2 regions of the Streptomyces sp. DS1-CR2 genome follow, and region 2 is predicted to be linked to the other one. Evidence: predicted binding sites of a transcription regulator. Region 2 holds the regulator's gene; the other holds the start of a gene.
What was found. The regulator HspR, encoded in region 2, represses chaperone genes until heat shock. The targets are predictions, from matches to a motif close to TTGAGNNNNNNNNNCTCAA.
Positions count from the first base shown of each region.

Region 1: a site for HspR is predicted at 9,284-9,302, ahead of lon (endopeptidase La). Genes of this name have one in related genera too.

Region 1 covers NZ_CM147085.1:5,825,704-5,840,291, reverse strand. Annotated here, with positions in the region: gene ACY0PA_RS27970 (GTP-binding protein) at 1-22, opposite strand, end outside; gene ACY0PA_RS27965 (DUF742 domain-containing protein) at 87-512, opposite strand; gene ACY0PA_RS27960 (roadblock/LC7 domain-containing protein) at 509-1,012, opposite strand; gene ACY0PA_RS27955 (sensor histidine kinase) at 1,009-3,882, opposite strand; gene ACY0PA_RS27950 (protein phosphatase 2C domain-containing protein) at 4,239-5,027, shown strand; gene ACY0PA_RS27945 (MarR family winged helix-turn-helix transcriptional regulator) at 5,068-5,571, opposite strand; gene ACY0PA_RS27940 (lysozyme) at 5,791-6,624, shown strand; gene lon (endopeptidase La) at 6,847-9,261, opposite strand; gene ACY0PA_RS27930 (rhomboid-like protein) at 9,430-10,104, opposite strand; gene ACY0PA_RS27925 (spermidine synthase family protein) at 10,430-11,131, shown strand; gene ACY0PA_RS27920 (response regulator transcription factor) at 11,225-11,962, shown strand; gene ACY0PA_RS27915 (HAMP domain-containing sensor histidine kinase) at 12,028-13,149, shown strand; gene ACY0PA_RS27910 (multifunctional oxoglutarate decarboxylase/oxoglutarate dehydrogenase thiamine pyrophosphate-binding subunit/dihydrolipoyllysine-residue succinyltransferase subunit) at 13,411-14,588, shown strand, end outside.
Region 2 covers NZ_CM147085.1:4,748,714-4,763,301, forward strand. Annotated here, with positions in the region: gene ACY0PA_RS22825 (FG-GAP and VCBS repeat-containing protein) at 155-1,585, opposite strand; gene ACY0PA_RS22830 (FG-GAP repeat protein) at 1,660-3,132, opposite strand; gene ACY0PA_RS22835 (FG-GAP repeat domain-containing protein) at 3,541-4,833, opposite strand; gene ACY0PA_RS22840 ((Fe-S)-binding protein) at 5,079-7,361, opposite strand; gene ACY0PA_RS22845 (MraY family glycosyltransferase) at 7,637-8,668, shown strand; gene dnaK (molecular chaperone DnaK) at 8,829-10,682, shown strand; gene grpE (nucleotide exchange factor GrpE) at 10,679-11,377, shown strand; gene dnaJ (molecular chaperone DnaJ) at 11,411-12,601, shown strand; gene ACY0PA_RS22865 (heat shock protein transcriptional repressor HspR) at 12,606-13,070, shown strand; gene ACY0PA_RS22870 (substrate-binding domain-containing protein) at 13,672-14,588, shown strand, end outside.

The sequences.
Region 1 (14,588 bases), 1.1 Mb from region 2:
CTTCCTGGGGCTCGAAGGCGATGGCTTCACGGCCGGACGACGGCTGGGCAGGTACGAAGGCGGGCGTGACGCCCTCGGTGACGCCTTCAGAGACGACGGAGTCCACTCAGCACCCTTTCCAGCAGTGCGCGGTCCGGCTGGCCCGGGCCGTGGCCGGTTCCGTAAACGCGGATCTTTCCCTGGTCGGCGAGGTCGCTGAGCAGTACGCGGACCACGCCGAGGGGCATCTTCAGGAGCGCGGCGATCTCGGCGACCGTGCGCATGCGGCGGCACAGCTCCACGATCGCCCGCATCTCCGGCATGATCCGCGTCGAGAGCGTGCCCTGGCCTATCTCGAGGCGTTCCCCGGGCGCTTCGAGCGCGGCGACGAACGTCTCGACGAGCAGCACATGGCCGAAGCGGGTGCGGCCGCCGGTGAGCGAATAGGGGCGCACCCGGGCCGGCTTGCGGTCGCCGCCCCGGGTGGGAAGTTTCGGGCCGCCGGTACTGAGATTCGTGATGCTGCTGCTCACTTGGCGTTCTCCATCGACTGGCGCAGTTCACTGCGGAGTTCGGGCGTGAGGACGTGCCCGGCACGGCCGACGAAGAGCGCCATGTGGTAGGCGACGACGCTCATGTCGCAGTCCGGGGTGGCGTGCACGCCGAGCAGTGAGCCGTCGCTGATGGACATGACGAAGAGGCTGCCTTCCTCCATCGCGACCATGGTCTGCTTGACGCTGCCGCCGTCCATCAGCTTGGCGGCGCCGATGGTGAGGCTGCCGACGCCGGACACGATCGTGGCCAGGTCGGCGCTGGACCCCTTGGGTCCGCCGCTGTGGTCGGCAGGGCGCTCATTGTTCCTGCCGGGGTCGGAGGAGAGCAGGAGCAGCCCGTCGGAGGAGACGACCGCGACCGAGAGGAGCCCTGGCACCTCCTCCACCAGATTGGTCAGCAGCCAGTGCAGGTTGCGGGCTTCGGTGCTGAGTCCGAATCCAGGGGTGGACGCACTCGGCGTGCGACTGGGCGCAGTCAACTGCTTGCCTCCTCGACTGTGTCCCCCTTGGGTTCTGCGGTCTGGTCCGTCCCGCCGATCTCGGCCTCGACGTCCCGCCGGCCCTTGTTGGCCCCCTGGTGGAACCCGCCGAGCCTGCGGCGCAGGGCGTCCGCGTCGACGGATCCGGTGCGCGGCGCAGCGGCGGGCGCGGGGGCCGAGATCTTGGGGGTCCTCTTGGGCAGGCCCTTGTCCGTGACGCGCTCCCCCTGGGGGGTGCGGGCCGCGGGGATCACGGGCTCGCCCGCCGCCTCGGGGGCGGGAGGCGTGCCGGCCTTGGGCCGGGTGGGCAGGCCCGGGGTGCCGCTGGTCCGACCGGTGCCCGTCTCGTCGGCGACCCGCTCGTGCGCGGGCTCGTCGTCGAGGTGCAGGGTCTGCGGCGCGGGCTCGGGGGCTGGTGCCGGTACGGGTTCCGGGGCGACGGCGGGTACGGGTTCCGGGTCGACGGCCGGGATCGGCGCCGTCAGCGTCATGGTCGTCTCGGCGGGCGACTCGGCCGGGACCGCGGGCTTCGTGAGCTCCGGTTCGGGTTCCGCCACCGGTGCAGGCGCCTCGGCGTCTGTCCCCGCTTCCCGTACGGCGTGCTCCGCCGCGGCGATCAGCGGGTCGTGGCTGTCCTTGGAACGGCCGCTCAGGACATTGGAGTTGGCCTCGGCCTCGGATCCGGGCAGGTGCACGGCGGGCGCGGCGCCCGCCACCGGGACCCGCGGCGGCACGGCTGCCGCGGGGGCCGCCGCGAGAAGCGCCCTGGGCAGCACGACGACGACGGCGATCCCGCCCTGCTTCTGCTCGCGCAGCTGCACCCGCACGCCGTGGCGCGCGGCGAGCCGGGCCACGACGTACAGGCCGAGGCCGAGTCCGTCGCCGTCCTCGGGGTCGAACATCTCGTCGTCCGCGAAGGCGGCGAGACGGCCGTTGAGCTCCTTCATCCGCTCGTCGGTCATGCCGATGCCCTCGTCCTGGACGGAGAGCATGACCTCGCCGCTCTCCAGGAGCCAGCCGGACACCTCGACGGAGGCGTCGGGCGGCGAGAACGACGTGGCGTTCTCCAGGACTTCGGCGACGAGGTGGCTGAGGTCGTCGGCGGCGAAGCCGGCGAGGTGCGCGTGCGGCGGGAGCGCGGAGATCTGGACCCGCTCGTAGCGCTCGATCTCGCTGACCGCGGCGCGCACGACGTCGACCAGCGGGACGGCGCCCGGGTTTCCGTGGCCGTGCTCGGCGCCGGCGAGTACGAGGAGGTTCTCGCTGTGCCGCCGCATGACCGTGGCGAAGTGGTCGAGCTTGAAGAGGGTCGCGAGGCGCTCGGGGTCCTGTTCGCGCTCCTCCAGGTTCTCGATGACGCCGAGCTGGCGCTCCACGAGGCCGAGGGTGCGCAGGGCGAGGTTCACGAACGTGCCGTGGATGCTGTGCCGGACCCGGTCCAGGTGGGCCGCGGCCGCGGCGAGTTCGGCGCGCAGCTTCTCGCGCTCGTCGGCCATGGTCGCGCGCTGGCCGATCAGGTGCTTGCGGTCGGCCTCCAGCGTGGTGAGGCGCTCGTGGAGGCCGAGTGTGTGCGCGTGCAGGACGTTGACGGACCGTACGACCTGGGCGAACTCGTCGTTGCGGCCGGTGAACTTGACCGGCTCCTCGCTCGCCGGGTCCCCCGCGAGGCGGGCCGAGCCGAGGCGGAGCACCGCGAGCGGCCTGGTCAGTGTGCGGGCCATGGCCATCGAGACGCCGACGGCGACGAGCAGGCACAGACCGGCCAGCGCGATGCGGACCTCGAGCGCGTTGACGTCGTCGTCGCGCAGCAGGGCGAGGTCCTTGGTGCGCCGGTCGTAGAGGGACGACTCGGCGCCGCGCATCAGGTCGATACGGGCGGACAGCGCGGCGTCGATGTTCTTGGGGTTGCCGGCAAGGTCGTCGGCGGACAGCGTGGGCTCGTCCGTGAGGGCGGCCAGGTACTTGTCGGCCTTGGTGACGTCGGGCCCGGTGACCGTCGCGCCGTAGGAGGCGACGGACGCGGCCGGGGCAGCGTCCTCGAAGTCGGCGAGCGCGGCCTGTTCGCGTACCTGGGCCTGCTGGGCTGCGGCGCTCAGGGCGTCGCGCTGCTTGCCGTCGGCCGAGTCCTGGGAGACGACGGTCTTCGGCAGTCCGGTGACCGGGTCGATGACCGTGGACGTCTGGCTGGAGCGCGGCACGGCGAGCGCGGCGAGCAGGAGTCCGCGGGCGGCGGAGGCCTGTTCGACTGCCCGGTCGAGGTCGGCGAAGGCGTGTGCTCCGGAACCCGCGCGGGGCGGGGTGCTCTCGGCGAGCTGCTCGGCGGTGCTGTGCAGCTCGTTGATCGCGTCGGAGTACGCCTTGTGCGCCTCGAGGGCGCTGCCCTTGCCGGTGAGCGCGGCCCGGCGGACGGCCGCGATGCCGGCGAGGTCGCGTTGCAGGGGGGCCGGTGCGTCGGTGCGGAGCTCTTCGAGCTGCCGGTCGACGCGGGCGCTGCGGCTCTCGGAGAGCCCGTGCCCCTTGGGCCGCCCGGCGGCGATGAAGGCGGTGACCTCGTCGCGCTCGTCGGCCAGGGAGTGGGAGAGCGTGACGGTCTGCTGGGTCCGCGCCGCGAGGTCGACGAGCTCCTGGGAGTCGCCGACCTGCCCGGACGCGGTCATGAGGGCGGGTGCGGCGGCACCGGTGGTCGCCGCGGCGACCACCGCCACGGCGATGATGAGCCGGTTGCGCACCCGCGCGGTACGTCGTCCTCCGGGGTCGGCGGGGGTGCCCGCCGGGGCCTGCGCGGCGGGTCCTGCGGGAGCCGTCGTGCGCCCCTCGTCCGCTTCGGAGGCCGCTTGCTTGCCCTTGCGTCGAGGCCGCATCTTCCGCACCGGTGCTCGCATTCCTGACTCGTCTACCCATGGGCCCGGGTGACGATCTGTCAACGCGCGCGCCCTCTGGAATGGCTCCTGACCTTTCCAGTGCCGGTGAGCAGTGGTCGCGCATCACCTAGCCAGCCACCCGAAGGAGTGAACATCGAGCGGGAGTTGGCGGGCAAGTCCTGGTGGCATGGGCACGGAGCCCGAACGGGGCGCCGGTTGGACGTCTCTCACAGGCTTTGGCAAGATGCCCCGCCACTCCCCGGCGGAGCTGATCATTCCGGTCGAAAACAGGCGTCTGACCTGCCGATGCGGCTCAACTCGCGGCTCAACGGGCCTCTTGTGAAGGGCTCGTGCAGACTGGCCGGATGCGCATCGAACTCGCGACTGAGCCCGGAAACCCCGACCGGCCCAACGAGGACTTCGCCTCGGCGGCCGTTCCCGCCTCCGGACAGGGGGGAACGCTGGTGGTCCTGGACGGGGTCACACCACCCGTGGGCGAGACCGGCTGTCTGCATTCCGTCCCCTGGTTCACGTCCCGGCTCGGCGGCACATTGGGTGAACTGTCCGTTTCACGGCGGGATATGACGTTGACCGCCGTCCTCGCCGAGGCAATCCGGCGCACCGCCGACACTCATCGGCGCACCTGTGACCTTTCTCACCCGCGTACACCTCAGGCAACCGTGGTCCTGGCACGGTGGGACGCGGAGCGGGTCGAGTATCTGGTGCTGTCCGACTCGGTGTTGCTGGTCGAGGACCTGTGCGGCTCGGTCACGGCGCTGGTGGACGACCGGCTCGACCGCGTGCCGCACTCCTCCCTCGTCTCGGACGAGGTGGCCGACGCGACCGTGCGCAACAAGGAGGGCGGCTTCTTCACGGCCGCCGCCGATCCCTCGGCCGCCGCCCGCGCGGTCACCGGCGAACTCCCCCGCGCGCGGGCGCGCACGCTCGTGGCGCTGACCGACGGAGTCACGCGCTGGGTGGAGAAGTTCCACGAGGGCGACTGGGCGGACCTGTTCGCGCTCGTACGCAAGGAGGGCGCTCACGCGGCGCTCGCGCGCGTACGGGCCCTGGAGGACGCGGACGAGCAGGACCGGGTCTTCCTGCGGCGCAGCAAGACGCATGACGACGCGACGGCGGTGTACGTGGAGCTGTAGGGCCCTAGGGGGTGTCCGGCGGATCATGGCCGGACACCCCCTAGCTCTCGGCGCCGGCGTTCAACTGGTGGAGAAGCCGGGCCAGTTCCGCCACCTCGGCGCGGTCCCATCCCGCGAGCTGGCGTACGTACGTGGCCCGGCGGGCGTCGCGCACCTGGCGGAAGTTGGCGCGGCCCTCGTCGGTGAGGTGGACGAGCCAGGCGCGGCCGTCGACGGGGTCGGGCTCGCGCGCGACGAGTCCGAGGTCCTCCAGGGCGCGCAGCTGCCGGCTCATGGTGGCCTTGCCGACGCCGATGTACGCGGCGAGTTCGGTGGCCCGCTGCCGGCCGCTCTCCTCGAGGCGCGCGAGAAGTCCGTAGGCGGCGGGTTCGAGGTCCGGGTGGACGGCGCGTGCCATCTCGCCGGAGGAGGCGCGGGCCCGCCGGAGGAAGACCGTCAACTCCCTCTCCAGGGACAGGAATTCGTGGTCCACACCACTCTCCGTCGCGTCGAATTCGGCGCCCGGCCGCGCGCCGTTCCCGTCCTCGTGCACGTCAGCACCCATGCCAGGGTTTCCCGTTCCTGAAAGTTTTCGGCATGCGCGGCCATTGCCGCAGCTCCGCCAGTATTTCGCAGGAGTAGACCAACGGCAGCATCCGGGCCCCCTTCCCTCCCGGCGGTCTACGTGCGTAGCTTCATTGGTGACATGTCCACACCAGCGACATGTCGACAGGTCCCCCCACCGAGCTCACAGAAGCTCAACGAGGCCCTTCGGAGGCACGCAATGCCCGTGCACAGATCCGGAACCGTCCGCCGCCCGCGCCTGAGGCGCATCCCGGCGGCCGGAGTCATCCTCGCAGCGCTCTCGCTGCTGTTCACCCTGCCCACCGCGGCCCAGGCCGCCGACGTCCCCGCCCGCGGCTCCGCCACGATGGGCATGGGCGTCGCCGAGCACGACGGCCAAGGCGGTCTGCCCACCGACAACAAGGCGGTCCAGACCGAGGGCGTGGACACCAGCAGCCACAACGGCAACGTGGCCTGGGCGACCCTCTGGAACAGCGGCGTGAAGTGGGCCTACGTCAAGGCCACGGAGGGCACGTACTACACGAACCCCTACTTCGCCCAGCAGTACAACGGCTCCTACAACGTAGGCATGATCCGCGGCGCGTACCACTTCGCGACCCCGGACACGACGACCGGCGCCGCCCAGGCCAACTATTTCGTGGACCACGGCGGCGGCTGGTCCCGGGACGGCAGGACCCTGCCGGGCGCGCTCGACATCGAGTGGAACCCGTACGGCGCGGCCTGTTACGGCAAGACCGCGGCCGGGATGGTCAGCTGGATCCGTGACTTCGTGAACCAGTACAAGGCCCGCACCGGCCGCGACGCCGTGATCTACACGGCGACGAGCTGGTGGACCCAGTGCACCGGCAACTCCAGCGCCTTCGGGGCGACCAACCCGCTCTGGATCGCCCGCTACAACACCGACCCGGGCGCGCTCCCGGCCGGCTGGGGCTTCTACACGATGTGGCAGTACACGTCGTCCGGCCCGACGGTCGGCGACCACAGCAAGTTCAACGGCGCCTACGACCGACTGCAGGCGCTGGCCAACGGCTGAGCCCGCGAGCGAGCGAAGAGCGGCCGGACTCCCCCAGGGGTCCGGCCGCTCGTACGGGGCGGGTCAGCAGCTGCCCGCCGGGCGGTCCCGCTTCATGAGGTTCGTGCAGCGGTCGTGCCGTCCAGCCAGGGGTGCGTGCGCATGCGGAAGGCCCGGTCCCCTTATGGGGCCCGGGCCTTCGTCATGCGGTCCGCGGGCGGAGCCCGCTGGAGGACACAGTCGTCACGCCGCGACCGCAACCTCCACGGCGGCCGGGGCCAGGGCCAGTTCGAGCACCTGGCGCACGTCCGTCACCGGGTGCACGTCCAGCTTCTCCAGGACCTCGGCGGGGACGCCGTCCAGGTCCGCCTCGTTCCGCTTCGGGATGACGACCGTCGTGATCCCGGCCCGGTGCGCGGCGAGCAGCTTCTGCTTGACGCCACCGATCGGCAGCACACGGCCGGTCAGCGACACCTCACCGGTCATCGCCACATCCGTACGGACCTGGCGCCCGCTGAGCAGCGACGCGAGAGCGGTCGTCATGGTGACACCCGCGCTCGGGCCGTCCTTCGGCACCGCGCCCGCCGGGAAGTGGATGTGCACGCCCCGGTCCTTCAGGTCGGCGACGGGCAGCTCCAGTTCGGCGCCGTGCGAGCGCAGGAAGGAGAGCGCGATCTGCGCGGACTCCTTCATCACGTCACCGAGCTGACCGGTCAGGGTCAGACCGGCCGCGCCCGTCTCCGGGTCGGCGAGGGACGCCTCCACGTAAAGGACGTCGCCGCCCGCTCCGGTGACCGCGAGTCCGGTGGCCACGCCCGGCACCGCCGTACGGCGCTCGGCCGGGTCCTGCGCCGCCTCGGGCACGTGGTGCGGACGCCCGATGAGGCTCCGCAGGTCGGTGTCCTTGACGGTGAACGGCAGCTCGCGCTCGCCCAGCTCGTGCTGGGCCGCGACCTTGCGCAGCAGGCGTGCGACGGACCGCTCCAGGTTGCGTACGCCGGCTTCCCGCGTGTACTCCCCTGCGAGCTTGCGCAGCGCGCCCTCGTCGAGGGTGACCTCGTCCTTGTCCAGACCGGCCCGCTCCAGCTGGCGCGGGAGCAGGTGATCGCGGGCGATGACGACCTTCTCGTCCTCGGTGTACCCGTCGAGCCTGACCAGCTCCATACGGTCGAGCAGGGCCTCCGGAATGGCCTCCAGGACGTTCGCCGTCGCGAGGAACACGACGTCGCTGAGGTCGAGTTCAACCTCCAGGTAGTGGTCGCGGAACGTGTGGTTCTGCGCCGGGTCGAGGACTTCGAGCAGGGCGGCCGCCGGGTCGCCCCGGAAGTCGGACCCCACCTTGTCGATCTCGTCGAGCAGCACGACCGGGTTCATCGACCCGGCCTCCTTGATCGCCCGCACGATACGGCCCGGCAGGGCGCCCACGTACGTACGCCGGTGTCCGCGGATCTCCGCCTCGTCCCGTACGCCACCGAGGGCGACGCGGACGAACTTGCGGCCCATGGCGTGCGCCACGGACTCGCCGAGCGAGGTCTTGCCGACGCCGGGCGGGCCGACGAGCGCGAGCACCGCGCCGCCCCTGCGCCCGCCGACGACGCCGAGCCCGCGCTCGGAACGCCGCTTGCGCACGGCCAGGTACTCGGTGATGCGCTCCTTCACGTCCTCCAGGCCCGAGTGCTCGGCGTCGAGGACGCTCTGGGCGCCCTGGATGTCGTACTCGTCCTCGGTGCGCTCGCTCCACGGCAGTTCGAGGACCGTGTCGAGCCAGGTGCGGATCCACGAGCCCTCAGGGGACTGATCGCTGGACCGCTCCAGCTTCTCGACCTCCTTGAGCGCGGCCTCGCGGACCTTCTCCGGAAGGTCGGCGGCCTCGACCCGCGTGCGGTAGTCGTCGGACTCCTCGCCCTCCGACTCACCGTTCAGCTCGCGCAGCTCCTTGCGTACGGCGTCCAGCTGGCGCCGCAGCAGGAACTCTCGCTGCTGCTTGTCGACGCCTTCCTGGACATCCTTGGCGATGGACTCGGCCACGTCCTGCTCGGCGAGGTGCTCGCGCAGCTGCTCGGTGGCCAGCTTGAGCCGGGCGACCGGGTCGGCCGTCTCCAGGAGCTCCACCTTCTGCGGGGTGCTCAGGAAGGGCGAGTAGCCGGAGTTGTCGGCGAGCGCGGAGACGTCGTCGATCTGCTGGACGCGGTCCACGACCTGCCAGGCGCCGCGCTTCTTCAGCCAGTTCGTGGCGAGTGCCTTGTATTCGGTGACCAGCTCGGTCACGGAGCCGGGCAGCGGCTCCGGCACGGTCTCCTCGACCGCGACGCCCTCCACCCACAGGGCGGCGCCGGGGCCGGTCGTGCCCGCGCCGATCCGCACACGGCTGCGGCCGCGGATCAGGGCGCCGGGGTCGCCGTCGGCGAGCCGGCCCACTTGCTCGACGGTCCCGAGCACGCCGATGTTCGCGTATGTGCTGTCGATCCGGGGAACAAGAAGCACCTTCGGCTTGCTGCCGCCCACAGATCCGCTGGAACGGGCCGCTGCCTGGGCGGCCTCCACCGCGGCGCGTACGTCGTTGTCGTTGAGGTCCAGGGGCACCACCATTCCGGGCAGCACGACCTCGTCGTCGAGCGGCAGCACGGGCAGGGTGAGCGGTGTGGACGTCGAAGCCATGATCTCCCCTTAAGCAGTCAAGTTGAGGTATGCAGACTCAATGCAGCTGAGCCCGTGAATGTTCCCCCGGCGCTGTTCGCTCTCGGCGATCAGCGGATGGACAAGGGAAATCCGCAGTTCAGAGGGGGTCTGTGACATGGACGGCCATGGGCCGGACGGGGGACCGCGTCAGCTCGCGGAGGATTCCGGCGCGCGCCGCCACCGGCGCACCAGCGGCCAGGTCCCGACGCCAATGGCCAGGGCCATGAGGTGGCCCCAGTTCGCCATCGGGTCCGTGAACGCGATGAGGTCCTCGACCAGCATTCCGCCGAAGACGGCGAGCACGGTCCAGCGCAGCCAGGGCGTGAGGAGACCGGCGAGGGCGCCGATGCTCGCGGCCACGCCGAAGCTGATGCCGTAGTCGAGGCGGTGCAGCGAGCTCTCGGGCAGATGCCCGGCCATCACCCAGAGCCCGACCGGCACCTCGGTGGCGAGCGTCGCCACGGTGTGGCCGAGGACGAAGACACCGGCGGTGCACCGGCCGCCGATCCTGCGCTCCAGCGCCGTGAGGACGACCAGGAAGCAGACCGCGAACGGGGACGTGATCCCACCGGCGATCCACAGCGCGCTCGCGACCAGCACGAATACGGGCGTGTGCGCGAGGTGCGCCACGTCGGTGCTGGAACCCCGCAGCGCGGACGCGACGACGCCGGGGTCGGCGAACAGCGCGAAGAGGGACGTGCCGATGAGCACGGCGGCGTAGACGAACGTGAACGGCGTCCCCGTGGGCGTGGGCAACAGCCGCCAGGGGCGCAGTCGGCGCCAGGGTGCGGCGGCCTCTGGCGCCGTGCGCCCGCCGGTCACATCAAGCGCCGTGCCACTGGACGGCGCCTGAGCCGGGATGGCATCGAGCAGGTGCCGCGATAAGGGACGCGAAGCCTCAGGCAGCGCCTGGGAAGAAACGTCCGCCCCGTCGGCCTCGACCCTCACGCCACGCTCCACCTGCGGCACCCTTTCCCCTCCGGCCCGCCCCAACCCTTCGCCCCTCGCACCCGCACTGTCTATGACCGGCGCCACGTGCGGCACGATCCACAGGACCTACAGGACCTACAGGACCTGCGCGGGAGAGCCGCCAACTCCCTTTCCAGGGGCTGCCAGACGTCGCGCCGGTTACGGCAGGATGGACGCCATGTCCACCTCGTACCCCACCCCGTACGACACCGACCACACCGCCCCCGTCGTCCTCGACCGGCGCGAAGGGCCCTTCGGAGAGGTCGTTCTGCGGCGCCACGGCGCGCTGCTCCAGATCATCGCCAACGGATGTTTCCTGATGGACACGTCCGACGGGCGCTCCGAGCGCATCCTGGTCGACGCGGCGCTCGACGCTCTCGACGACCGCCCGGCGCCGGACATTCTCATCGGCGGACTCGGTGTCGGATTCTCCCTCACGCACGCGGCTGCGAATTCTCGCTGGGGCCGCATCGCCGTCGTGGAACGCGAGCCCGCGATCGTCGACTGGCATCGCGAGGGCCCGCTGTCCGAGCAGTCACGGTCCGCGCTCGCCGATCCGCGCACGGAGATTGTGGAGGCGGACCTTGTCTCGTACGTCCAGAAATCGACCGAGACGTACGACGCACTGTGCCTCGATATCGACAACGGACCCGACTGGACGGTGACGGAGGGTAATGACAACCTCTACTCACCGGTAGGCCTCGCGGCCTGCCGGGAGCGGCTCGCCCCTGGTGGCGTGCTTGCCGTGTGGTCCGCACAGCCCTCCGCAAATTTTGAAGGAACCTTGCGGAATGCCGGATTCCGGTCGGTCCGCACCGAAGAGATCCCGGTTGTCCGTGGCGTTCCCGACGTCGTACATCTCGGGGTCAGGCCTGCGTAGCCGACTCGCGGTAACTCCCCGTACGCTGACTGCCGAAACCCAGATCATTCAAGCGTCAAGCGCACACGGATGTGCGCATTCAGGGGCGGGGCGATGGAGCAGACACACACCTCCCACAACGGCAGCACGGCTACGCCGGGTGCCCAGCGACGGGTCCTGGTCGTCGAGGACGACCCCACGATCGTCGACGCCATCGCCGCTCGGCTGCGCGCCGAGGGATTCCTCGTGCAAACAGCACAGGACGGTCCGGCGGCGGTCGACACAGCCGAGGCATGGCAGCCGGACCTGCTGATCCTCGACATCATGCTGCCCGGCTTCGACGGGCTCGAGGTCTGCCGCCGTGTGCAGGCGCAGCGGCCGGTGCCGGTGATGATGCTCACGGCGCGCGACGACGAGACGGACATGCTCGTCGGGCTCGGCGTGGGTGCCGACGACTACATGACGAAGCCCTTCTCGATGCGGGAGCTCGCGGCGCGCGTGCACGTCCTGCTGCGGAGGGTCGAGCGCGCGGCGCTCGCGGCGGCCACACCCAGGAGCGGCATCCTGCGGCTCGGCGAGCTGGAGATCGACCACGCACAGCGCCGTGTGCGGGTGCGCTCCGAGGACGTCCACCTGACGCCCACGGAGTTCGACCTCCTGGTCTGCCTGGCCAACACGCCCCGCGCCGTGCTCTCGCGCGAGCAGCTGCTCGCCGAGGTGTGGGACTGGGCGGACGCGTCGGGCACCCGGACCGTCGACAGCCACATCAAGGCGCTGCGCCGGAAGATCGGCGCCGAGCGGATCCGCACCGTGCACGGTGTGGGCTACGCGCTGGAGACGCCGACGCCATGACCGGCAGCGGCGACGCATCCGACGTACGGGGCGCGGACGGGTACGAGCCGGGGCCGCCGGGCCTTGTGCCCGGCGCTCCCCCGGCCGCCCGGCCGCTGGCGGGCCACTGGGTGCAGGGCGGCCTGCGGCCGTTCTCCATCAAGACCAAGCTCGGCACGCTGGTCGTCGTCTCGGTGTTCATCACGACCGGACTGCTGATGGTCGCCGTCCGCACCCAGACCGAGCTCCGTTTCATCACGGTCTTCTCGGTCATCGCGACGCTCCTCATCACCCAGTTCGTGGCGCACTCGCTGACCGCGCCGCTCGACGAGATGAACACGGTCGCCCGCTCCATCTCGCACGGCGACTACACGCGCCGGGTCCGTGGCGCGGACCGGCGCGACGAGCTCGGCGATCTGGCCGCGACGATCAACCGCATGGCGGACGACCTGGAGGCCCAGGACCAGCAGCGCAAGGAGCTCGTGGCGAACGTCTCGCACGAGCTGCGCACCCCGATCGCGGGCCTGCGCGCCGTCCTGGAGAACGTCGTGGACGGGGTCTCGGCGGCCGACCCCGAGACCATGCGCACGGCGCTGAAGCAGACGGAGCGTCTGGGCCGGCTGGTCGAGACGCTGCTCGACCTCTCCCGGCTCGACAACGGCGTGGTCCCGCTCAAGGCCCGCCGCTTCGAGGTGTGGCCGTATCTGTCGGGTGTCCTGAAGGAGGCCAACATGGTCGCCTCTCAGCGCGCCGGCATCGCCTCGGGCTCCGGCACCCACACGCGTAACGACGTGCATCTGCACCTGGACGTGTCCCCGCCCGAGCTGACCGCGCACGCGGACCCCGAGCGGATCCACCAGGTCGTGGCCAACCTCATCGACAACGCCGTGAAACACAGCCCTCCGCACGGCCGCGTGACCGTGCTCGCGCGGCGCGGTCTCTACCCGGAGTCGCTCGATCTGGAGGTCCTCGACGAGGGCCCCGGCATCCCCCGCTCCGAGTGGCACCGCGTCTTCGAGCGCTTCAACCGGGGCGGCCACGTGAAGGGCGCCGCGCACGGCCCCGGCAGCGACGGCGGCACCGGTCTCGGCCTCGCCATCGCCCGGTGGGCCGTGGATCTGCACGGCGGCCGGATCGGCGTGGCCGAATCGGCTCGCGGCTGCCGGATCCAGGTCACTCTTCCGGGCCTGCCCCGCGCTCAAAGTTGACGTAGGGTTCGAACCGGAAGCACAAGATCGCCGTGCCATTCGTCACGGGGTGCGGGCCGACGGGCCGCACTCGTACAACGACGTACCCAAGGTGAACCGGAACCCCGCTTGTTTCCCGCCATTTCCAGCGCCGAAACACGGCTTCCGGTGTGACTTACGCGACGGATGACCGGCCCGGTCTGCAAGTCCCGGTGTTGGAGGCGTAGCCTTTATTCCCGCTGTCCATCACCTTGTGAGAAGCGGAAGAGGGCGGTTACCGCCGTGTCGCCACAGTCCCCCAGTAACTCGAGCACCTCGACCGACCAAGAGGCGCAGGGCAAGAGCCCTGCCGCCGCTTTCGGTCCCAATGAGTGGCTCGTCGACGAGATCTATCAGCAGTACCTCCAGGACCCGAATTCGGTTGACCGAGCCTGGTGGGACTTCTTCGCCGACTACAAGCCGGGTGCCCCGGCCCAGCCGACGACCGGAGCCCCCGCACAGGGTTCCGGTCCCGCCGGTGCCGCAGCCGCGGGGGCTGCGGGCACTGCCCCGGCGCCCGCCGCACCGGCAGCCCCGGCTCCGGCGCCGGCCCCGGCCCCGGTTCAGGCAGCCCCGGCCGCTCCGGTGGCTCCGGCCACCAAGCCCGCCACCGCTGCCCCCGCCAAGCCGGCCGCCGTCAAGGCTCCGGCGCCCGCCAAGGCGCAGCTCGCGACCGAGGCCCCCACCGGCCCCGAGTTCGTGACGCTGCGCGGCCCGAGCGCCGCGGTCGCGAAGAACATGAACGCCTCCATCGAGGTCCCCACGGCGACGTCCGTGCGCGCGGTCCCGGTGAAGCTGCTGTTCGACAACCGCATCGTCATCAACAACCACCTGAAGCGCGCCCGGGGCGGGAAGATCTCCTTCACCCACCTCATCGGCTACGCGATGGTGCAGGCCATCAAGGCCATGCCGTCGATGAACTACTCCTTCGCGGAGAAGGACGGCAAGCCGACGCTGGTCAAGCCGGAGCACATCAACTTCGGCCTCGCCATCGACCTGGTGAAGCCCAACGGCGACCGCCAGCTGGTCGTCGCGGGCATCAAGAAGGCCGAGACGCTGAACTTCTTCGAGTTCTGGCAGGCCTACGAGGACATCGTCCGCCGCGCCCGCGACGGCAAGCTCGGCATGGACGACTTCACCGGTGTCACGGTCTCGCTGACCAACCCCGGCGGCCTCGGCACCGTCCACTCCGTGCCGCGCCTGATGCCCGGACAGTCGGTCATCATGGGCGTCGGCTCGATGGACTACCCGGCGGAGTTCCAGGGAACGTCCCAGGACACCCTGAACAAGCTCGGCATCTCGAAGGTCATGACGCTCACGTCGACCTACGACCACCGGGTCATCCAGGGCGCCGCCTCCGGCGAGTTCCTGCGCGTCGTGGCGAACTTCCTCCTCGGTGAGGGCGAGTTCTACGACGAGAT
Region 2 (14,588 bases):
CGACCGTGCCCGCCACGTACAGGTCGGCGTAGCCGTCGCGGTCGGTGTCCCGCAGCCGCACCGCGGAGCCGAACGGGTCGTCCGAGTTCAGCGCTCCGGTGACGCCGGGGCTGTTGCGGGCGAACCATTGGGCACGGGTGGGGTCCTTTCGGGGTCAGCCGCTGATGTGGTTGCCGAACATGGCCTGGTCGCCGTCGAAACCGAGCGCGGACGGGCCGAAGCTGGTGGCGCCGGACGTGGTGAGGCCTGTGCTGGATCCGCGCAGGTTCCAGACCGCCCCGGTGCCGCCGTTCTCGAAGGCCGCGCCGGTCGTGAGGTCGGCCCGGCCGTTCTTGTTGATGTCGCAGAGCAGGACGCCGGAGCCGAAGCTGTCGTTCTTCTCCGCTGCGCCCGGCACGCCGGACGTGCTCTGGGAGTACGCCTGGGCGCCGGTCACGGTGAGGCCGGCCGCGGAGCCGCGGAGCAGGACGACGGTGCCCGCGTCCGTGGCGGAGCCGATCGCCTCGCCGGGCGAGCCGATCGCCAGGTCGCCGTACCCGTCGGCGTTCGCGTCGCCCACGGACAGGGAGGCGCCGAAGCGGTCCATCGCCTCGGCGGTACCGGGAACGCCGGCCGTCGCCTGGGTGTAGCTCTTCTGGGCGGTCAGGGCGGGGCCCGTCGCGCTTCCGGGCAGGACGGTGACCTTGCCGCCGAGGGCGCCGCCCGGGTCGGACGTCTTGTCCAGGGGGTTGCCGAGGACGATGTCGCCGTAGCCGTCCTTGTTCAGATCGCCGACAGCGGCGGCGTACGCGCCGGGGAGCGTGATCGCGGACGGGGAGGTGACCGGCTGGAGGAAGAGGTACGTGGCCGCGTACTGGTCGTCGGCGCCTTCGCCGTAGGGCGCGTAACCCTGTACGACGAGGTCGTCGACCCCGTCCTTGTTGGTGTCGCCCGCGGCCAGGCCCCCGGATGTGGCGCCCGGGTCGAGTGCGGTCGGCACGGTCGAAGTGCCCCCGTACGTGCCCGACTTGGTGAAGCCGCCGCGGATGATGTCCACGGTGGAGCCGGTCGAGCCGACCGCGAGGTCGTCGTGGCCGTCGCCGTCGAAGTCGCCCACGGCGAGCGTCGCGCCGAAGTAGTCGTGCTTGGTGGGGCGCGGGTCGGTGACCGTGGTGCCGCCCGAGAGCCCGCTCGCCGAGCCCCACACGATGGTGACCGCTCCGGCGTGCGTGTCGGTGCCGGTCTTCTCGTTCGGGGCGCCGACGACCAGGTCGGCGTATCCGTCGCCGTTGAGGTCGCCGGTGGCGAGGGAGTCGCCGAAGGTGTCCTCGGTCTCGGGCGTGCCGGGAATGCCGGTACTGGCCTGGCTGAGCACCGTCCGCTTGGCGGTGTTCAGGCCGGCGGACGAGCCGTAGACGACGGCCGCGCGGCCGGCCATGTACGTGCCGGACACGGTCGCGGTGCCCGCGGTCAGGGCGATGTCGCGGTATCCGTCGCCGTTGAAGTCGCCGGGCAGCCCGGACGGCGCGGCGGACGCGGAAGTGGCGGGGAGGGCGAGAAGCCCCGTCGTGAGAGCCGTGGCCAGGAACAGGGTGCGCTTGCGCATGGGGATCCAGGGGTGCGTGGTCGGGAACGGGCCCGCACCGAAGCGGTGCGGGCCCAACGGGCGAACGAGAGGCCCTAGTTGGCCGCGTTGCCGCCCAGCTGCGGGTACGCGTCCGTCGAGACGGCGAGGGACGTCGCCGAGAAGGAGCGCGCGCCCGTCGTGGTGATCTTCGTGCCGTTGGACGGGAGGTAGGTCAGCGCGCCGTTGCCGCTGTTCTCGCCGTACGCGCCGATCGTCAGGTCGGCCTTGCCGTCGCCGGTGACGTCGGTGAGCTTGACCTCGTTGCCGAAGTAGTCCTTCGTCTCGTCCGAGCCGGGGACGCCGGCCGTGGACTGGGCGAAGAACTGGCTGCCGGACTGTGTGTTGATGCCGCTCGCCGAGCCGTACAGGACCGTCACGGAACCGGTGTCCGTGACGCCGCCCAGGTTCTCGCCGGCGGCGCCGACGACCAGGTCCTGGTAGGTGTCGCCGTTGATGTCGCCGAGGGACAGCTCGCCGCCGAAGTCGTCGCCGCGCTCGGAGTCGCCGGGCACGTTGCCGGTGTTCTGGCTGATGGCGGTGGTGGTGTCGGGGCCGCTCGCCGAGCCGTACGTGATGTTGACCTTGCCGCCGTCGGTCGATTCGGTCGGGTCCGGGGACCCGTCCGTGGGCTCGTCCCACTGCTGGCCGGTCACGATGTCGCCGAAGCCGTCGCCGTTCACGTCGCCGATGTCGGTGATGACGCCGGGCTTCAGCGTCCGCGCGGACGAGACGACGAGGCCGGACGCGCTGCCGGGGATGTAGTAGTTGGTGTTCCAGCCGTCGCTGGTGTTCGTCTCGAAGCCGTCGACCACGAGGTCGGTGGCGCCGTCGCCGTTCACGTCACCCGCGGTGAGGGTGAGCGGGCCGGTGCCGCTGCCGGACTGGATCGGGGGCTCGAGCGTGTAACGGCCGCCCGCTGTACCGGTCTTGGCGATGCCGCCCTTGTAGACGTAGATCGTGGCGGCGGAGGAGCCGACCGCGAGGTCGTCCTTGCCGTCGCCGTCGAAGTCGCCGGCGGCGAGGGTCTTGCCCCACTGGTCGTGGGAGGAGACGGCCGGGTCCGCGATCGTCGTGCCGCCGGTGAGGCCCGACGCCGAGCCCCACATGATCATGACGGTGCCGCCGTCGGTGTCGCCGTCCACGTCCTCGAAGCGCGCGGACGTGGCCAGGTCGTCGTAGCCGTCGTCGTTGAAGTCGCCGTACGTGCTGACCCAGCCGAAGCCGTCGTTGGTCTCGGCGGTGCCCGGGACGCCCGTCGTGTTCTGGCTGACGGTCTTGCGGGTGGCGGCGTTCAGGCCGTTCGCGGAGCCGTACAGGGCGACGAACTGGCCGGCGCCCTTCTTGCCGCCGACCGTCGACCAGCCGGCGGAGAACGCGACGTCCCCGATGTGGTCGCCGTTGAAGTCGGCCTCGTGGTGGTGGACGGAGTCGGCGGCGAGGGCCGAGCCCGTGGAGAGGGAGAGCAGCCCGCCCGTCAGCGCGACCGCGGCGGCCGAGGCGAGGGCGATACGTATGTGCTTGTGCATGCGGGGTTCTCCTGCGGCATGCGGGGATGCCTGGCGGGCATCCGCAGTCAATGGGGTGCGTTCCGCCGGTGTTTGCCGGGAGTTGTCCCAGGCGTTGTCCTGCGGTTGGCGAACAGGAGACTCGTAGTGGGGCCGGAGGGTTGTATGTGGTTCACAGTTATTTCCGGCAGCCCGAGTTTTCGGTGTTCCCAGGGCCCGTTCAGCGCAGGACCCTCCCGAAGGCGCGACCCGCTCCGCTCGTCGCCGTCCCGAAGTCCGCGCCGTTGAAGGACGTGGCGTACGACGTGGTGACGTACGGGACCGCGCCGCGCAGGACCCAGACGGCGCCCGCGTCGGCCGTACCACCTTGGGTTCCTGTTTCACGGGCCTCAGCGGCACGGAGTGCAGCGCACGCCGGCCCGCCCGCTCTCAGAACTCCGCTGTGGAGAAGGTGACTTGAGGCTTTCCGGCCAGGAGTGCGCCGTCCTCGACTCCGGGGTACACGGCGATCGTGTCCGTGCTCTCGCCGCGGTACGTGCGGACCACGAGGTCGGCGCGTCCGTCGCCGTCGAAGTCGGTCACCCCGAGGACCTGGGTGGTGCCGGCGGCCCCGGGGGTGACGGTCACGGCCGGCCTCCCGTTCGCGGGCAGGACCTTCGGGGCCTTCGACGCGCCGCCGGACACGACGAGTTCGGCCATGCCGTCCCCGTCGAAGTCACCCGCGGTGACGGCCGTTCCGGTGGCATCGAGGGCGGCGGCGCCCGGCCGCGAGAGGGTGACGCCGGAGGTCGTGAGCAGCGCGGTGTCCGCGCCGGCGCCCTTGGTGAAACGGCCCACCGCGAGGCCGAGGCCGGACGGCAGCGCGGCGCCGGAACGGGCCGGTCCCTGCGGGCCGCCCAGCACGATCCGCGACGGCGACGAGCCGCCGGAGGTACGGCGCACGAGGAGGTCGTCGTACCCGTCGCGGTCGACGTCGAAGGCGGGGCCCACGGGTACGTTGCCGGGTGCGGTCAGCGGCTCGCCGGCCGCGCGCGGGGCACCCTTGCGGGTGAAGGGGCCGCGCAGGAAGCTCAGCCGCCCGCCGCTCGCGTGGACCGTGAGGTCGACCGAGCCGTCCCCGTCGAAGTCGCCGCACACCGGCTGGTCCGGCCAGTCGTTGCCGAACCGCGCCTGGGCGGGGACGACGAGCTTCACGCCCCGGTGCGTGAGCCCGCCCGGGCCGCCGAACAGGATCTGCAGCGGCACCGGCGGCTGCCCCTGCCCGTCGAACGGCGGATCGGTCGACACCACCAGATCGGTGAAGCCGTCCTTGTCGAGGTCGCAGCTCGCCTCGGAGTCGAACGCGGCGGGCGTCTCGCCCTCGGTCGGCGCCGCGTACGTCGCGGGACGCAGCAACTGCCGCGCCCCGGGCACGAGTCCGTGCCCCTTCTTCCCGTACACGACCCCGATCCCGGCGTCGTCCCCGAGCCCGTCGTGCACGAGATCGTCCAGTACGAGGTCGGGGGCGCCGTCCCCGTTGAAGTCGTCCGGCACCTTGCTGCCGCGGCCGTGCGGGACGGGGAGCGCGGCGCCGGACTTGCCGGCCATGGACACGGGGCGGTGCTTGGTGGCGGCGGGCTTGTCGTCGCCACCGCAGCCGGTGACGGCGGCGACCATGAGCAGGGTGCACCCCGCCGCGGCCCTGCGTATCGCGGCGCTGCGGCCGCCCCGTTTGCCCACCATCGCCTCTGACCCCGCCCGCCTCATGCGCCACTTGACCCGTTCATGATGCCGCCGGGGTGAGGGAGGGGGTAGGGGCGGGGCCTGCCGGTCTGGTCACGGAGCGCGGCCCCTGTCCCGTAAACGCCCCTCCTGTGTCCTGTAAAGGGCCCCCTGTGTCCTGTAGACGGCCCCGCGAACGCCGAAGGGGCCGACCGGGTCTCCCCGGTCGGCCCCTTCGCGTACGGCGGTACGGAACTACGGAACCGCTACTTCACCGGCTCCGGCTCCGGCGCGTCCTCGGTCTCCTGCGAACCCGCCGGGTCGACCGGCGTCTTCACGGAGTCGAGGAGCAGCTGGGCCACGTCGACGACCGTGACGGACTCCTTGGCCTGGCCTTCGTTCTTCTTGCCGTTGACCGAGTCGGTCAGCATGACGAGGCAGAACGGGCAGGCGGTGGAGACGATGTCGGGGTTCAGCGACAGCGCTTCGTCAACACGTTCGTTGTTGATGCGCTTGCCGATCCGCTCCTCCATCCACATGCGCGCGCCGCCGGCGCCGCAGCAGAAGCCGCGCTCCTTGTGGCGGTGCATCTCCTGCTGGCGCAGGCCCGGGACGGCGTCCATGATCTGACGCGGGGGCGTGTAGACCTTGTTGTGACGGCCCAGGTAGCACGGGTCGTGGTAGGTGATCAGACCCTCGACCGGGGTGACGGGGATGAGCTTGCCCTCGTCGATGAGGTGCTGGAGCAGCTGGGTGTGGTGGATTACTTCGTAATCGCCGCCGAGCTGCGGGTACTCGTTGCCGATGGTGTTGAGGCAGTGCGGGCAGGTCGCGACGATCTTCTTCGCGGACTTGGGCTTCGCCGACTCGGCAACGACCTTGCCGTCGTCGTCGAGTTCCTCGCCGAACGCCATGTTCAGCGCCATGACGTTCTCCTGGCCGAGCTGCTGGAACAGCGGCTCGTTGCCCAGCCGGCGGGCGGAGTCACCGGTGCACTTCTCGTCGCCGCCCATGATCGCGAACTTGACGCCCGCCATGTGCAGCAGCTCCGCGAAGGCCTTGGTGGTCTTCTTCGCGCGGTCCTCCAGGGCGCCGGCGCAGCCGACCCAGTAGAGGTACTCGACCTCGGTGAGGTCCTCGATGTCCTTGCCGACGACCGGGACCTCGAAGTCGAGCTCCTTGAGCCACTCCAGGCGCTGCTTCTTCGCCAGGCCCCAGGGGTTGCCCTTCTTCTCCAGGTTCTTGAGCATCGTGCCCGCCTCGGACGGGAACGCGGACTCGATCATCACCTGGTAGCGGCGCATGTCGACGATGTGGTCGATGTGCTCGATGTCGACCGGGCACTGCTCGACGCAGGCGCCGCAGGTGGTGCAGGACCACAGGACGTCGGGGTCGATGACGCCGTTCTCTTCGAGGGTGCCGATCAGCGGCCGCTCGGCCTCGGCGAGAGCCGCGGCCGGAACGTCCTTCAGCTGCTCGGCGGTCGCCTTCTCGTTGCCCTCCATGTCCTTGCCGCCACCGGCGAGCAGGTACGGGGCCTTGGCGTGCGCGTGGTCGCGCAGCGACATGATCAGGAGCTTCGGCGAGAGCGGCTTGCCGGTGTTCCAGGCGGGGCACTGCGACTGGCAGCGGCCGCACTCGGTGCAGGTGGAGAAGTCCAGCAGACCCTTCCAGGAGAACTGCTCGACCTGGCTGACGCCGAAGACGTCGTCCTCGCCCGGGTCCTCGAAGTCGATCTCCTTGCCGCCACTGGTCATCGGCTGCAGCGCGCCGAGCGCGACGTCGCCGTCCGCCTCACGCTTGAACCAGATGTTCGGGAACGCGAGGAAGCGGTGCCAGGCGACACCCATGTCGGTCTTCAGGGCGACCGTGATCATCCAGATGAAGGAGGTCGCGATCTTCAGCCCGGCGAAGAAGTACGTGAGGTTCTGCAGCGTGGAGACGTCCATGCCGCGGAACCAGGAGACGACCGGGTACGAGACGAAGAACGAGGCCTCGTAAGCGTCCACATGGTGCTGGGCGCCCTCCAGGGCGTGCAGCGTGAAGATGCAGATGCCGACGATGAGGATGACGGCCTCGACGAAGTACGCCTGACCGGTGTTGGACCCGGCGAAGCGGGACTTGCGGCCCGGCCGGCCGGGGCGGCTCAGCTGCCGGATCACGATCAGCACCGCGATGCCGAGCACCGTCATCGTGCCGATGAACTCGACGAAGACGTTGTACGGCGCCCAGTCACCGATGACCGGCAGGATCCAATCGGCCTGGAACAGCTGGCCGAAGGCGTTGACGATCGTCAGCAGCAGCGAGAAGAAGCCCACCGCCACGAACCAGTGCGCCACGCCGACGATGCCCCAGCGGTTCATCCGGGTGTGGCCGAGGAACTCCTTGGCCACCGTCACCGTGCGCTGCACGGGTTCGTCGGTGCGGGTGCCGGCGGGGACGTTCTGGCCGAGCCGCATGAAGCGGTAGATCTGCGCGATGGCTCGGACGAACAGTGCGACGCCGACCACGATCAGGACCAGCGACACGATGATCGCGGCGAGTTGCATTCGGGGGCTCCTCGGGCCTGCGAGGGTGGATATTCAGCGATTACTAAGCGGTAACTTATTTCAGTCCATGCTGAGACTACCCACTTGTGTGGCCGCACTGTAGCCAGCCGGGCGGTGATCTGCGTCGCTGAGGCCACCCTGGGTCGACAGCGAAAGCGGATCGTGTTATTCACTCCATATTGCGACATAAGCGACTAGCTTATGAAGGTCTCCGACCGGGCGTGCCCCTCCGGTGTCACCCCGATACCGCAAACCGAGCTGACGGGACGTCCGCCGTGTCCTACGGGATCGCCGCCGCCGCGACCGCCCTGCCGGCGGCCTCCGCCCTCACCGCCCTGTTCCGTCTCGTCGCCCTTCGCACCGGATTCACCGTCCGGCGGGTGGGGCGCACGGGGCGGCGGACGCCGCGCCTGGGCGGCGCCGCCGTCGCCACGGTGACGGCCGTGGTCGCCACCGTCGGAGCCTGCACCGGACTCGTTCCGCTCGGCTCCGGCGCGCTGACGCTGCTGATCGCGGCCGGGGCCGTCGCCGCGCTCGGGTTCCTCGACGATGTGCGGCCGCTGGGGGCGCGGGCCCGCGTCGTCGTCGAGGCGGGGGCGGCGACCTTCGTCGTGCACACCGCTCAACTCGGCTTTCTGGTCGGCGCGCTGGCCGTCCTGTGGATCGTCTTCTTCACCAACGCCTGCCGGCTCTTCGACGCCTCGGACGGGGCGCTCGGCACCGTCGCCGTCGTGACCGCGCTCGGCCTGAGCGCCTGCGCCACCGCCCAGGGGCTCGGCCCGCTCGCCGCCACTCTCGGGGTGCTCGCGGCGGCGCTCACCGGGTTCCTCATGCACAACTGGTACCCCGCGCGGATGCACCTCGGGAGCTGCGGGTCCCTGTTCACGGGCTTCCTGCTGGCGTCCGCCGCGGTCCTGGTGAACGCGGGCCACGAGGCGCTGCCGGGCGCGGGCTCGCTGTTCGCCGTGACGGTCGTGGTGACGGCGGACGCGGCCCTCGTGGCGGTGTCGCGGCGGCGCGCGGGGCGGCCGCTCTTCCAGGGCGGCGCCGACCACATCGCGCACCGGCTCCGCCTGCTCGGCCTCACCCCGCGGGGCGTGGCGGTGGTGCTCGGCGTCGCGTCGCTCGCCGGTGCGGTGACCGGACTCCTGCTGCACGACGGGACGCTGGATCCGCTGACCGCGCTGTGGCCGCTCTGTGCGGCGGCCGGGGCCGTCGCCGGGCTGCTGCGGGTGCCGGTCTACGGGGTGCGGCGGCGGGTTCAGCGGCCCGTACGGACCGCTGTTGTGGACGTCGCAGGTTCATGACGAAGGTCCCGACGCGGTAGCTGACCTGCACGTATCCCCCTGGCTGCCGTAAGCGCTACATAAAAGTTGAGTCGGCTCGACTCAGCTCTGTTGACTGAACAGCGGCCGTCATGCATCCTTGAGCCAGATCCACTCAAGTAGTCATGCTGGAGGAATTGAAATGGCACGTGCGGTCGGCATCGACCTGGGCACGACTAACTCCGTCGTCAGCGTTCTCGAAGGCGGCGAGCCCACCGTCATCACCAACGCCGAGGGCGCCAGGACCACGCCGTCCGTCGTCGCCTTCGCCAAGAACGGCGAGGTGCTCGTCGGTGAGGTCGCGAAGCGCCAGGCTGTCACCAACGTCGACAGGACGATCCGTTCGGTCAAGCGCCACATGGGCACTGACTGGAAGATCGAGATCGACGGCAAGGGCTTCAACCCGCAGCAGATGAGCGCCTTCATCCTGCAGAAGCTCAAGCGTGACGCCGAGGCCTACCTGGGCGAGAAGGTCCAGGACGCGGTCATCACCGTCCCGGCGTACTTCAACGACTCCGAGCGCCAGGCGACGAAGGAGGCCGGCGAGATCGCCGGTCTGAACGTCCTGCGTATTGTCAACGAGCCGACGGCCGCTGCCCTGGCCTACGGTCTCGACAAGGACGACCAGACCATTCTCGTCTTCGACCTCGGCGGCGGCACCTTCGACGTCTCGCTGCTCGAGATCGGCGACGGCGTCGTCGAGGTGAAGGCCACGAACGGCGACAACCACCTCGGTGGTGACGACTGGGACCAGCGCGTCGTCGACTACCTGGTCAAGCAGTTCAACAACGGCCACGGCGTGGACCTCTCCAAGGACAAGATGGCGCTCCAGCGCCTGCGCGAGGCCGCCGAGAAGGCCAAGATCGAGCTCTCGTCCTCGACCGAGACCACGATCAACCTGCCCTACATCACGGCGTCCGCCGAGGGCCCGCTGCACCTGGACGAGAAGCTCACGCGCGCCCAGTTCCAGCAGCTCACGTCCGACCTTCTGGAGCGCTGCAAGACGCCGTTCCACAACGTCATCAAGGACGCGGGCATCCAGCTCTCCGAGATCGACCACGTCGTTCTCGTCGGTGGCTCGACCCGTATGCCCGCCGTCGCGGAGCTCGTCAAGGAGCTGACCGGCGGTCAGGACGCCAACAAGGGCGTGAACCCGGACGAGGTCGTCGCCATCGGCGCCGCCCTGCAGGCCGGTGTCCTCAAGGGTGAGGTCAAGGACGTCCTGCTCCTCGACGTGACCCCGCTGTCCCTCGGTATCGAGACCAAGGGAGGGATCATGACGAAGCTCATCGAGCGCAACACCACGATCCCGACCAAGCGTTCCGAGATCTTCACGACGGCCGAGGACAACCAGCCGTCCGTGCAGATCCAGGTCTACCAGGGCGAGCGCGAGATCGCGGCGTACAACAAGAAGCTCGGGATGTTCGAGCTCACCGGTCTGCCGCCGGCCCCGCGTGGTGTCCCGCAGATCGAGGTCGCCTTCGACATCGACGCCAACGGCATCATGCACGTGACCGCGAAGGACCTGGGCACGGGCAAGGAGCAGAAGATGACCGTCACCGGCGGCTCCTCGCTGCCGAAGGACGAGGTCGACCGGATGCGCCAGGAGGCCGAGCAGTACGCGGACGAGGACCACCGTCGCCGCGAGGCCGCCGAGACCCGTAACCAGGGCGAGCAGCTCGTCTACCAGACGGAGAAGTTCCTCAAGGACAACGAGGAGAAGGTCCCCGGCGAGGTGAAGACCGAGGTCGAGGAGTCCATCGCCGAGCTGAAGGAGAAGCTCAAGGGCGAGGACACCGCCGAGATCCGCACCGCCACCGAGAAGGTCGCCGCCGTCTCGCAGAAGCTGGGCCAGGCCATGTACGCCGACGCCCAGGGCGCGCAGGCCGCGGGCGGTCCCGAGGCCGGAGCCCCGGGCGACGAGCACAAGGCCGCTGATGACGACGTCGTCGACGCCGAGATCGTCGACGAGGACCGTAAGGACGGTGCCGCGTGACGGAGGAGACCCCGGGCTTCAGCGAGAGCGACAAGCCTGACGTCCCCTCCGGCGCCACCCCCGACGACGCCGAGCCGAAGGCCGCTCCCTCGCCCGACAAGGGCGAGGGAGCGGCCCCGGCCGGGGACGCAGCAGCAGGAGCCGCTTCGGCGGTTCAGAACGTAGGCCTGACGGCCCAGCTGGACCAGGTACGCATGGCGCTCGGCGAGCGCACCGCGGACCTCCAGCGGCTCCAGGCCGAGTACCAGAACTACCGTCGCCGGGTGGAGCGGGACCGGGTCATGGTCAAGGAGGTCGCGGTCGCGGGCCTTCTGACCGAGCTCCTTCCCGTACTCGACGACATCGGCCGGGCCCGCGAGCACGGCGAGCTGGTCGGCGGCTTCAAGTCGGTCGCCGAGTCGCTCGAGATGGTCGCCGCCAAGATGGGGCTCCAGCAGTTCGGCAAGGAGGGCGAGCCCTTCGACCCGACGATCCACGAGGCCCTGATGCACTCGTACGCGCCGGACGTCACCGAGACGACCTGCGTCGCGATCCTGCAGCCGGGCTACCGGATCGGCGAGCGCACCATCCGCCCCGCGCGGGTGGCCGTGGCCGAACCGCAGCCCGGGGCCCAGCCGGCCAAGGGCGAGTCCGCCAAGGGCAGGGAATCGGCTGCCGCCGACGACGAGGAGAGCGGTGGCCCGGACGAGGGCTGACGTCAGTAAGCAGCGAGAGGAGGGACGTCGAGGATGAGCACGAAGGACTTCATCGAGAAGGACTACTACAAGGTCCTCGGCGTCCCCAAGGACGCCACCGACGCCGAGATCAAGAAGGCGTACCGCAAGCTCGCCCGTGAGAACCACCCCGATGCCAACAAGGGCAACGCCAAGGCGGAGGACCGCTTCAAGGAGATCTCCGAGGCGAACGACGTCCTCGGTGACCCCAAGAAGCGCAAGGAGTACGACGAGGCCCGCACCCTGTTCGGCAACGGCGGATTCCGTCCGGGGCCGGGCGGGCCGGGCGGCGGCTCCTTCAACTTCGACCTGGGCGACCTCTTCGGAGGCGGCGCCCAGGGCGGTACGGCGGGGGGTGCCGGCGGGTTCGGCGGCGGACTCGGGGACGTCTTCGGCGGCCTGTTCAACCGGGGCGGCGCGGGCACCGGCACGCGCACGCAGCCGCGCCGCGGTCAGGACATCGAGTCCGAGGTCACCCTCAGCTTCACCGAGGCGGTCGACGGGGCGACGGTGCCGCTGCGTATGTCGTCGCAGGCGCCCTGCAAGGCCTGTTCCGGCACCGGCGACAAGAACGGCACACCGCGCGTGTGCCCGACCTGCGTCGGCACGGGCCAGGTCTCGCGCGGCGGCGGCGGCGGTTTCTCGCTGACCGACCCGTGCGTGGACTGCAAGGGCCGCGGCCTGATCGCGGAGACCCCCTGCGAGGTCTGCAAGGGGTCGGGCCGCGCGAAGTCCTCCCGGACGATGCAGGTCCGCATCCCGGCCGGCGTCTCGGACAACCAGCGCATCCGGCTGCGCGGCAAGGGCGCACCGGGCGAGCGGGGCGGCCCCGCGGGCGACCTGTACGTGGTCGTGCACGTGGACTCCCACCCGGTCTTCGGCCGCAAGGGCGACAACCTCACGGTCACGGTCCCGGTCAGCTACCCGGAGGCCGCGCTGGGCGGCGAGGTCAAGGTCCCCACGCTCGGCGGACCCCCGGTCACGCTCAAGCTGCCCCCGGGCACGCCGAACGGGCGGACGATGCGGGCCCGCGGCAAGGGCGCCGTCCGCAAGGACGGCACCCGTGGCGATCTGCTCGTCACGGTGGAGGTTTCGGTCCCCACGGATCTGACCGACACCGCGAAGGACGCCCTTGAGGCGTACCGAAAGGCGACTGCGGAGACCGATCCGCGGGCAGAACTGTTCCAGGCCGCGAAGGGAGCATGAGCGTATGGACGGCCGTCGACGACAGAGTTCCTTTGTTGGCAGGGCCTACGAGCTGACCGACGAGACTCCGGTCTATGTCATCTCGGTGGCCGCCCAGCTCAGCGGGCTGCATCCGCAGACCCTGCGCCAGTACGACCGTCTCGGCCTGGTCTCCCCGGACCGCACGGCCGGGCGGGGCCGGCGCTACTCGGCCCGCGACATCGAACTGCTGCGCACCGTCCAGCAGTTGTCGCAGGACGAGGGCATCAACCTCGCGGGTATCAAGCGCATCATCGAACTGGAGAACCAGGTCGCTGCGCTGCAGGCCCGGGTGGCCGAGCTCTCCTCCGCGGTGGAGGGCGCGGCCGCCGCGATGCAGCAGCGCGAGGCGGCCGTCCACGCCTCCTACCGGCGGGACCTGGTCCCGTACCAGGAGGTCCAGCAGACGAGCGCGCTCGTGGTGTGGCGGCCCAAGCGGCCGAAGGACTGACCTGTGTCCAGCTGACCTGTGTGCGTACGTGAAGGGGCCTGGAGGCCGCCGACAGTTGTCGGCCTCCAGGCCCCTTCACGTGTCCCTCGTGTCCCTCTGCGCCGCCCCGACGCCTCCCACACGGCGATGGCGAGGACCGCGCAGCCGCTCCGCCGAGAGGGAGGAGCGTAATGGCCGCATTCTGCCCATCGCCTGCCTATGTCCATCAGTTGTGCGGCCCTCGGCAGCGGTGTCACGAGATGACCTGCGCGTTCGTGAAGGGGGCAGCCGGGCCTGCTGTCCGGAGGGCAGTGAGGGGCAGATTTGGGACACGCTGCCGCGGGCGCGGGGCGCCGAAGCGGCGGTGGCGTGAACAGGGTGCGGAGGAGGCGTGGGGGAACCGTGACTTTGCTCACCGAAGGGGTCGGGCGCGGTCGGGGCGGACGGCTGTGACGGTTGTGGCTACTGGGGTTACCCGGGGTACGGGCGGGTTATATCTCCGGAACGCATGGACCCGATTACGAGTCGTTACGTATTCACCTCTTGACGCTGTGTTTAAGGCGGAGTTGGCTTCCAGCCACCTCGGCCGCAACGACGCGGTCACTTCAGGGAGGTAGGGAAAGTGAATCCGCGTACGAAGCGCGCCGTCGTTGCCGGCGTTGCGTCCGCCATGGCAGTGGCTCTCACCGGGTGCGGCAGCAGCTGGCTCGAGCCGGAGAGCGACTCCGCGGGCAAGGCGTCCGCCCGGCAGAACAAGGACCTGAAGATCGGCGTCCTCATGCCGGAGAAGGAGACTGCCCGCTACGAGAAGTTCGACTATCCGCACATCAAGAAGGAAGTCGAGGGCCTCACCAGCGGCAAGGGCCGTGTCCTCTACGCCAACGCGGAACAGAACGCGAAGCGCCAGGAGAGACAGGTCGACCAGATGATCGCCGACCGGGTCGACGTACTCATCCTGGACGCGGTCGACTCCAAGTCCATCGCGGGATCGGTCAAGAAGGCCAAGGACGCGGGCATCCCCGTCATCGCCTACGACCGCCTGGCCGAGGGCCCCGTCGACGGCTATGTGTCGTTCGACAGCGACCAGGTCGGCCATGTGCAGGGCATGGCGCTCCTCAAGGCGCTGGGCAGCAAGGCGTCCAAGAACAGCCGGATCGTCATGATGAACGGCTCGGTCACCGACCCGAACGCCGCGCTCTACAAGGACGGCGCCCTGGTCGAGCTCAAGGACCAGGTGACGATCTCGAAGTCGTACGACACCAAGGACTGGAAGCCGGAGAACGCGCGGGCCAACATGACCGCCGCCATCCAGGCCATCGGCGCGCAGAACATCGCCGGTGTGTACTCCGCGAACGACGGCATGGCGGGCGGCGTCATCACCGCCCTCAAGGCCGCCGGTGTCACCGACCTCCCGCCGGTGACCGGCCAGGACGCCGAACTCGCCGCTGTGCAGCGCATCGTGTCGGGCGATCAGTACATGACGGTCTACAAGCCGTACCCCGAAGAGGCGTCCACCGCCGCACAGATGGCCGTCCTCTA